2 regions of the Bradyrhizobium sp. CCBAU 25360 genome follow, and region 1 is predicted to be linked to the other one. Evidence: predicted binding sites of a transcription regulator. Region 1 holds the regulator's gene; the other holds the start of a gene.
What was found. The regulator LexA, encoded in region 1, represses DNA repair genes until DNA is damaged. The targets are predictions, from matches to a motif close to TGTTCNNNNTGTGTTCNG.

Region 1 (4,553 bases):
CCTTGCGCAGAAGGCGGCTCCCCGCAGCCGCGACGCAACGCCATCGGAGACCGACTTGCAGGCCGACGATTGACGCCATCGATTACAGATACCAGGCCAGCACGGCTTCGAGCTTTGCCTTGCCGATGACCGGCAGGGCCACCATTCGGCTCAGCCCGGCTGCGCAGGCCTCAGAGCCCGCGATCGAGCCGTCATGAGTGAGATCGTCGTTGAGCGCGGGCATGCCGGCGGCCCAGGCGCCGCCGATGCTGCCTTCGCCTCTGGCAATGGAATTGGCGGCATAGCGGGCGGCAAGGTCGGTCTGCGCGCTGCAATCGCCGGCGCGAAAGACCAGCGCCGAACGGGCCTCGTTCGGGACCCAGATCTCGAAGCGTCGCGCAATCGGCGTTGCCTGCGCGGAGAGGAAAGTCAGGACCCAGGTTTGGTCGGTGCCGGTTCGGTAGGGCACGCCGACACCCAGATTGATCCCGACCTTGGCTGCGTCCTCCCAGCGCAGGAAGCTCTTGGCGTCGTGCAGGTCCTTGATGATCAGCGGCAGGCCCGCCTTCCAGGTGCGTCCGGGAAGTCCGAAGCCGCGAGGAAATTTAGTGTGGCGCGAGTTGAATTCGAACATGTCCGCCGCGCCGTAATAGCCGTCGACGAGGCCCATCTCGTGGGAGAGATCAGGATCGTTGTGCCAGAGTTCGATCGCGCCGACATGCGCCTCGTCGTCGCCGCAGAACAGCACCATCACGGCTTGCAGAAATTCGCCTGCAAACACCGGCACCGCCACGCCGCAGGTGAGGCCGGCGGCGACGGCCTGATCGGTCCGCTTGAAATACGAGTTGGCGAATTTCGTGAGGATGACGGGATGGCCGCAGGCCCAGGTCTTGCCTGGAAGCCCCTCGTCATATCCGAAGTGCAGCTCTTCGCTGACGGCCTTGAACGCGGACAGCCCTTCATCGTAAAGGCCGCCGCCGAATTCCAGCCGCATGCGCGTCCGGTCAGGCACCCAGAGTTCAACAACGCGAATAAAGGTTTTCATCGAGCGTGTCCGCCGCCTCAAACCACGACAGCATCGGTCATTTGGCTGCGGAGCGGAGGTTCAAAATTCAGGCAGGACGGCCCAAACTTCGTGCGGCGACGAGGTGCGGCGGCGCTCGCCGATCGAATTTCGTGAAACACAAACCCACCGGGCTCGCCGGCATCGGCCGGCGACGGCATTTCAATCCTGGCCCCGGACCCGCCGGGCCGGAGGGCGTCAGCCGATCGGCAGTCGCGTGACCGTCGGGCGACTGTCGGCGATGATCTGCGGCTTGTGCTCGCGCTCGCCGATCGGCTGGGTCACCGGCAGTTGCAGCACGGTTGCGCGCTGGCCCTCGACGAGCTGCGTCACCAGCACGGATTTGCCGTCCGGGAATTCGATCGCATCATGATGGCGATCGGGAATGTGCGGATCGATCTTGCCGAACTTGCCGACGCGGGAGTTGACGGTGCGCGTCCAGATCCAGCGGTTGTCGTAACGGACGTTATCGGCGAAGGCGAGCTCCGTTCCCGGCAGCAGGCAGACCGCGACGGAGAGATCGGCTTCGGAGGCGAAGCCGCGCGTCGAGGTGCCGCGGAATGTTGTCGTGACGATCGTCTCGCCGACTTCTGCGGGGCGCGTCGCGACGGCATGCAGGCTGTAGTCACACATCGGGTGCTCCTCTATGCAGAGATAGCGACCCGCACCCCTTTGGAGGCGCAGGCCCCTACCAGAGTGGAAGCACGTGACGGTCTGCTTGGTTGTAGGCAAATCTGCGGCTGGGATCCGCGAGCCCCGATCACATTATCTTTTCCATCTTTTCCGAATTCGATAGGAACAAAGTCGGCTTCCGTGCATTTGGCAGGCGCGCGTCAACGACCGGCGAAACCAGCCAGCCCGAGTATCGTCAGCTCGGTTGCGTGCGCGCTGCATTGCGGTCGTTGCGGATTTTCTGGATCACGGCCGTGTCCTAGCCGACATGATGATGCGACCAGCGTTGCTGCGGCTGCGCTCAAACGATCCGGCGCATTTGGGCTGTCCCCCTCGAACTCGAAAGGCCGCGAAGCGATGTTGCTTCCCGCGGCCTGCCGAGGATGTCGCGAAAAGGGGGAGGGGCCGGACAATCTGTGCAGAACCAGAAAGACTATCCAGCCGGAGCGGACCATCATCCGCTCCAATCTCTGATCGGCGATGCCGACCGAAGGCGCGCGCGAGGCGCTGAAGACTCCGGTATCAGTACTTGCGGTAAAGCCCGATCAGCTTGCCCTGAATCTTCACGCGGTTCGGCGGTAGGATGCGCACCTCGTAAGCGGCATTGGCGGGCTCCAGCGCGATCGAGGCGCCGCGGCGGCGGAAGCGCTTGAGCGTGGCTTCCTCGTCGTCGATCAGCGCCACCACGATGTCGCCGGTATCGGCGCTCTCGTTGCGCTGGATCAGCGCCATGTCGCCGTCGAGGATGCCGGCCTCGACCATGGAATCGCCGCGCACTTCGAGCGCGTAATGCTCGCCGGAGCCGAGCATGTCCGGCGGCACGCTGATGGTGTGGCTGCGGGTCTGCAACGCCTCGATGGGGGTGCCGGCCGCGATGCGGCCCATCACGGGCACCGCAACGGGCCGCTCGCCCTCGTCCGCGGACGGGCTGGAGCTCGCGCGTAGCTTGCCGAGATTGCCCTCGATGACACTTGGCGTGAAGCCGCGTCGGTTGCCGGCGGCAGCTTGGAGCTCCGGCAGCTTGATCACTTCGATGGCCCGGGCGCGGTTGGGCAGCCGGCGGATGAAGCCGCGCTCCTCGAGTGCGGTGATCAGGCGGTGGATGCCTGACTTCGAGCGCAGGTCGAGCGCATCCTTCATCTCGTCGAAGGACGGCGGCACGCCGCTTTCCTTCAAGCGTTCGCTGATGAACCGCAGAAGCTCGTATTGTTTGCGCGTTAACATCTCGACCAAAGTCCCCCGGTTGATGTCGTTCGATTCCGAGACGATGAGTTCAGCGATAAGCCGCTACATCCTCGAAACAAATCATGAACGGACACTATATGTTCGATACATGTTCCGCAACTGCTTAATTTACCGTGAACAGAGCGAAACTCGCGGAATGCGTGTGGCCGCGCAGTTCAGACGGGGAGCCGCAGCACTTCGCAGGGGCTGCCGGCCTCGGCCTTTGGCGCAAACGGTGCGCGCACGAGAAGTACCTGTGCTGCAGCAAGATTCGCAAGCAGAGAGGAGTCTTGATGGCTGACGGGAAGGGCGACGAGCGTGCCGTCGTCGCGCGGCTCCAGGCGCGCGCGCAGATAATCCTCGCGCTGGTCATTGGCGCCGAGATCGCGGCCCAGCACGGCGCGCTCGCGATGGTGATGAATCACCGAACGGCCCGACAGCGCGCGAATCAGCGGCACCATGAACAGGAAGGCGCACACGTAGGACGACGCGGGATTGCCGGGCAGGCCAATGACGCCCATCGTCCCTAAGCGTCCGTGCATCATCGGCTTGCCGGGCCGCATCGCGATCTTCCAGAACGCCAACGCGATGCCTTCGTCCTTCAGCGCCTGCTGGACCAGATCGTGGTCGCCGACCGATGCGCCCCCGGTCGTGACCAGGACGTCGGCGCCGCTTTCGCGCGCGCGGCGGATGCCGGCGGTGGTGGCCTCCAGCGTATCCGCGGCAACACCGAGGTCGATGGTCTCGGCGCCCTCGCTGCGGGCGAGCGCGTGCAGGGCATAGCCGTTGGAATAGACGATCTGGCCGTGCCCGGGCGTCGAGCCCGGCATCACCAGTTCATCGCCGGTGGCGAGGATCGCGACCTTCGGACGACGGCAGACGGCGAGTTGCGGGTGATTCATTCCAGCGGCGAGGGCGAGATCGCGCTCTGTCAGACGGGTTCCCTTGCGCAGGAGGACGTCACCCTCGCGGAAATCAACGCCGGCGGGGCGGATGTGCCGACCCACGATCGCGGCTTCCTTGATCGTTATGTGCTTGCCCTCGGCGATCGTGTCCTCCTGGATCACGACTGCGTCGGCGCCGTCGGGAACGACGCCGCCGGTGAAGATCCGCACGGCTTCGCCGGCGCCGACCCTTTCCGTGAACGGACGGCCCGCTGCGACCTCACCGATCATCGTCAGCCTGGAATCGATCGTTGCCGCATCGGCCGCGCGCACGGCGTAGCCGTCCATCGCCGACATCGCCTGGGGCGGTTGGGTGCGCCGCGCAGCGACGTCCTGCGCGAGCACGCGATGGTAGGCTTCGTCGAGTGAAACCATCTCTGCAGGCAGCGGCTCTGCACCCGCCAGCACCGCAGCAAGGGCGTCGGAAACCGGCATCAAGGCCACGGCGAAACTCCTGCTCGGCACGTTCGGACGAAATGTTCCGACAGTCTTCTAGCCGAGCGCGGGAGCAGAGGCAAAAATGCGGCCACAATTTATCTTGCCGCTTTCCGGCCCTGGATCGAAGGCAGGCTCAGGCCTGGCGTGGCATGATCCAGAGAACGAGGCCGATCGGCAGGAGGGTGGCGATGGCGAGGACGAGAATGACGAGTGCCACGGCCGGCATCGCTCAA
Region 2 (4,553 bases), on a different contig from region 1:
AGCGGCCATGGTCTCGACGCCGACCGGGCCGCCGCCATAGTTCATCGCGATGGTCGTGAGATAGCGGCGGTCCATCGCGTCGAGGCCCGCAGCGTCGACCTCGAGCGCGCTCAGCGCGTGGTCGGCAATCTTGCGATCGATCCTGTCGGCATCGGCCGCCGAAGCGAAATCGCGCACGCGCCGCAACAGACGGCCGGCGATGCGCGGCGTGCCGCGCGCGCGGCGCGCGATCTCGTTGGCACCGTCCGCGCTCATGCCGACATTGAGCACGCGCGCGCCGCGGGTGACGATGCTTTCGAGTTCCTCGATGGTGTAGAAGTTGAGACGGACCGGAATGCCGAAACGATCGCGCAAGGGATTGGTCAGGAGACCCGCGCGCGTGGTGGCGCCGACGAGGGTGAATTTCGACAGCTCGATCTTGACTGAGCGCGCCGCCGGGCCCTCGCCGATGATGAGGTCGAGCTGAAAATCCTCCATCGCGGGATAGAGCACCTCTTCCACCGCCGGACTGAGGCGATGGATCTCGTCGATGAAGAGCACGTCGCGCTCCTCGAGATTGGTCAGCAGCGCGGCGAGATCGCCGGCCTTGGCGATGACGGGACCCGACGTGGCGCGAAAGCCGACACCGAGCTCCTTCGCCACGATCTGCGCCAGCGTGGTCTTGCCGAGGCCCGGGGGACCTACGAACAGCACGTGATCCAGCGCCTCGCCGCGCTTGCGGGCCGCCTCGATGAAGATCGAGAGGTTCTTGCGCGCCTGCTGCTGGCCGACGAAATCGGATAGCGATTGCGGGCGCAGCGCCGTGTCGCCGACATCGTCACTGCGGCGCTCGGGCGACACCATGCGGTTGGCCTTGGGATCGCTCACTCAGCGAACTCCACGTAGGGTGGGCAAAGGCGCGCTTCGCGCCGTGCCCACCATGACTTCGATCGATTGAAAGATGGTGGGCACGCTGCGCTTTGCCCACCCTACCAGACCGACCATTGTCGCGCTCACTTCGCCAGTTCCTTCAGGCCGAGCCGGATGAGCTGCGCCGTCTCGGCGCCCTCACCCGCACTGCGCGAGGCCGACGCAATCGCGGCGGCGGCCTGCGGCTGGCCGTAGCCGAGATTGACCAGTGCCGAGATCGCGTCGGCGACGGGCCGCGGTGCGCGCTGGTCGTCGACGGCGCCGGCAAGATGCACCACCGCCGGATCGACATTGGCGAAGGCCGGCGCCTTGTCCTTCAATTCTGTGACGATGCGCTCGGCGACCTTGGGGCCGACCCCGGGCGTACGCGCCACCGCCGCCTTGTCGCGCAGCGCAATCGCATTGGCGAGGTCGGAAGGCGCCAGCGTGCCGAGCACGGCGAGTGCGACCTTGGCGCCGACGCCCTGCACGGTCTGGAGCAGGCGAAACCATTCCCGCTCCTGGTCGGTGCGAAAGCCGAACAGCTTGATCTGGTCCTCACGGACATAGGTCTCGATCGACAGCACGGCGGCCTCGCCCGGCGAGGGCAGATGCTGCAGCGTGCGCGAGGAGCAATGCACCTGATAGCCGACGCCGCCGACGTCGAGGATCACGAAATCCTCGCCGTAGGAATCGATCAGGCCCTTGAGCTTGCCGATCATAACCCCGCCACCTTCAGCCTCAGCGCGGTGCTCTGGCGGTGATGGGCGTGGGTGATGGCGATGGCGAGCGCGTCGGCGGCATCCGCTGACGGCGGCTCGGCCTTGGGCAGCAAGATCTTCAGCATCATCGCGATCTGTTGCTTGTCGGCATGGCCGGCGCCGACCACCGTCTTCTTGACCTGGTTCGGCGCGTATTCGGCGACAGAGATGCCGAACATCGCGGGCGCCAGCATGGCGACGCCGCGGGCCTGGCCGAGCTTCAGCGTCGCAACGCCGTCCTTGTTGACGAAGGTCTGCTCGACCGCGGCTTCCATCGGCCTGTGGCCGGACAGCACGGACGCGAGCCCCTCATGGATCGCGAGCAGCCGGCTCGCCAGCGGCAAATCGTCCGGTGGTTCCACCGAGCCGCAGGCGACGTAGATCAGACGGTTGCCCTCAGCCTCGATCACGCCCCAGCCGGTGCGGCGCAGGCCGGGGTCGATGCCGATGATGCGAACGGGGCCACGAATCGGGAGCACGGTCATGGGCCAGTGATAGCGGCTGGCCGTCGTGGGGGAAACAGAAACAGAACGGAAGTAACAGGGGAAGTGGGATATCGTCAGTGAGGCGGGAATTGTTGCCCGCCACGACGCGCGCCGTCATCCCCGCGAAAGCGGGGAATCCAGTACGCCGCGGCTTCTCCGTATCTCGCCGGCTTCGCTGGAATACTGGGTCGCCCGGTCAAGCCGGGCGACGACAGCGGAGGGTGAGGTCCTACCCGCCCATCTTCGCGACCAGCGCGTCCGACACCTCGAAATTGGCGTAGACGTGCTGGACGTCGTCGTGCTCGTTCAGCAGATCCATCAGCTTGAGCAGCTTCTCGCCGGTCTCGTCGTCGACCGCGACCGTGTTCTGCGGCTTCCAGATCAGCGCGGCCTTGCGCGGCTCGCCGAACTTGGCCTCCAGCGCCTTGGCGACGTCGCGATAGCCCTCGGTCGAGGCATAGATCTCGTGACCGGCTTCGCCGGAGACGACGTCGTCGGCGCCGGCCTCGATCGCCGCATCGAGCATGGCGTCGTCGGAGGCCACGCTGCGGTCGTATTCGATGATTCCGGTGCGATCGAACATGAAGGACACCGAGCCGGTTTCGCCGAGATTGCCGCCCGACTTGGTGAAGAAGGAGCGGATGTCGGAGGCGGCGCGGTTGCGGTTGTCGGTCAGCGCCTCGACGATGACGGCGACGCCGCCGGGGCCATAGCCCTCGTAGCGGATCTCGTCATAGTTCTCGCCCTCATTGCCGAGCGCTTTCTTGACGGCGCGCTCGATATTGTCCTTCGGCATGTTCTCCTGGCGCGCCGCGATGATGGCGGCGCGCAGGCGGGGGTTCATGTTGGGGTCGGGCGTGCCCAGCTTGGCCGCGACGGTGATTTCCCGCGCCAGCTTGCCGAACAGCTTCGACTTCTGGGCATCCTGCCGCCCCTTGCGGTGCATGATGTTCTTGAATTGGGAATGTCCGGCCATGCGTGGTCTCTCGGGGGTCTCTTGGAAGCGTACGCCAATGAGGGTGGGAAACGCGGCCTTATAGGCCGCCAACCCACCGGAATGAAAGGGTCTCGGATACTTTAAGGTAACACCGTACAGGCCCCTGCCTAGAGGTGAGGCATCGTTAACCCTGACTTCATTCCAGCCTGCGAAAATAACCTCCGAGCGTCCCCGACAAGAGAGACCTGATGGCATTCGGACTATTTCGGAAGCGTCTGCCGGATATGGCCGCGCCGGTGGCAGCCGCAGAGGCCGCGCCGCCGGTGACCCAGTCCGAGCCCGCCCCAGCCGAAGGTGATTCGGCGCGGGAGATCCTGGAATTACTGGAACTCGAGCTCGGCGCGATGATCCGCCAGCTCGAGCGCGCCGCCAATTCGGTGGCGGGCGGCGCCGAAGCGACCGCATCGACGCTTGCCGCCATCCGCGACCGCACCGACGCCCTGACCGGCCGGACCAATGCCGCGCAATCGACCGCCTCGACCTTCGCCCATGCCGCCGACAAGTTCACCCAGTCCGCGCTGGGGATCGGAGCGCAGGTTCGCGAGGCCGGCAAGCTCGCCGACGAGGCCAGCGCCGCGGCGCAGGAAGCCCGCGCCAATGTCGATCGCTTGCGCGAATCCTCCGCCGCCATCGGCAATGTCGTCAACCTGATCGCGCAGATCGCGCGGCAGACGACGCTGCTGGCGCTCAACTCGACGATCGAGGCCGCACGCGCAGGCGCTGCGGGAAAGGGCTTTGCGGTCGTCGCCACCGAGGTCAAGGCCCTCGCGGTGCAGACGCAAGGGGCGACGGAAGAGATTACGAAGAAGATCGACGCGCTGCAGCGCGACGCCGCCGGCTCTGCCGATGCCGTGCACCGCATTTCGCAGGCGATCGAGGCGATCCGACCGGTCTTCGAGACCGTCAACGGCGCGGTCGCCGAACAGAACGCCACCACCAGCGAAGTCTCCGGCAACGCCGCGAGCGCCTCGGAATTCATCGTCTCGGTCGGCGAGAGCGCAGCCGAGATCGATGCCGCGACCAAGGCCGCCGAGAGCCACGGCGAGAACGTCGCCAGTGCCGGCAAAGCCGTCACCACCTTCGCACAGAAGCTGAAATCGCGCTGCGCCGTGCTGCTCCGCCAGAGCGAGCACGACGACCGCCGCAAGACCGAACGGCTGCCCTGCCATCTCAAGTTCGAGAGCCCGCGCGGCGTGATGCCGGTCTATGAAATCTCGATGGACGGCGTGCTGATCGGCGGTGCGGATGCAGGCCGGCTTGCACCGCAAGCGATGATCGAAGGCACCCTCGAAGCCGTCGGCGCCTGCCGCCTGCGCGTGGTCGAGCAATCCAAGGCCGGTGCCCGCGCGCAATTCGCCAGCCCCAATGCCGAGCTCCGCGAAAAAATCGAGGACAGGCTCTGGGCGATCCACGAAGAGAACA

Region 2: a site for LexA is predicted at 2,165-2,182, ahead of ruvC (crossover junction endodeoxyribonuclease RuvC). Genes of this name have one in related genera too.

The regions. Positions count from the first base shown of each region.
Region 1 is NZ_LBJA01000036.1:46,395-50,947, forward strand. It holds partial or broken gene XH81_RS13135 (ComEC/Rec2 family competence protein) at 1-73, shown strand, start outside; gene XH81_RS13140 (GAF domain-containing protein) at 83-1,024, opposite strand; gene XH81_RS13145 (hypothetical protein) at 1,241-1,675, opposite strand; gene lexA (transcriptional repressor LexA) at 2,237-2,938, opposite strand; gene XH81_RS13155 (molybdopterin molybdotransferase MoeA) at 3,115-4,326, opposite strand; gene XH81_RS13160 (hypothetical protein) at 4,550-4,553, opposite strand, start outside.
Region 2 is NZ_LBJA01000039.1:213,314-217,866, reverse strand. It holds gene ruvB (Holliday junction branch migration DNA helicase RuvB) at 1-843, opposite strand, end outside; gene ruvA (Holliday junction branch migration protein RuvA) at 993-1,610, opposite strand; gene ruvC (crossover junction endodeoxyribonuclease RuvC) at 1,607-2,134, opposite strand; gene XH81_RS18710 (YebC/PmpR family DNA-binding transcriptional regulator) at 2,364-3,110, opposite strand; gene XH81_RS18705 (methyl-accepting chemotaxis protein) at 3,320-4,553, shown strand, end outside.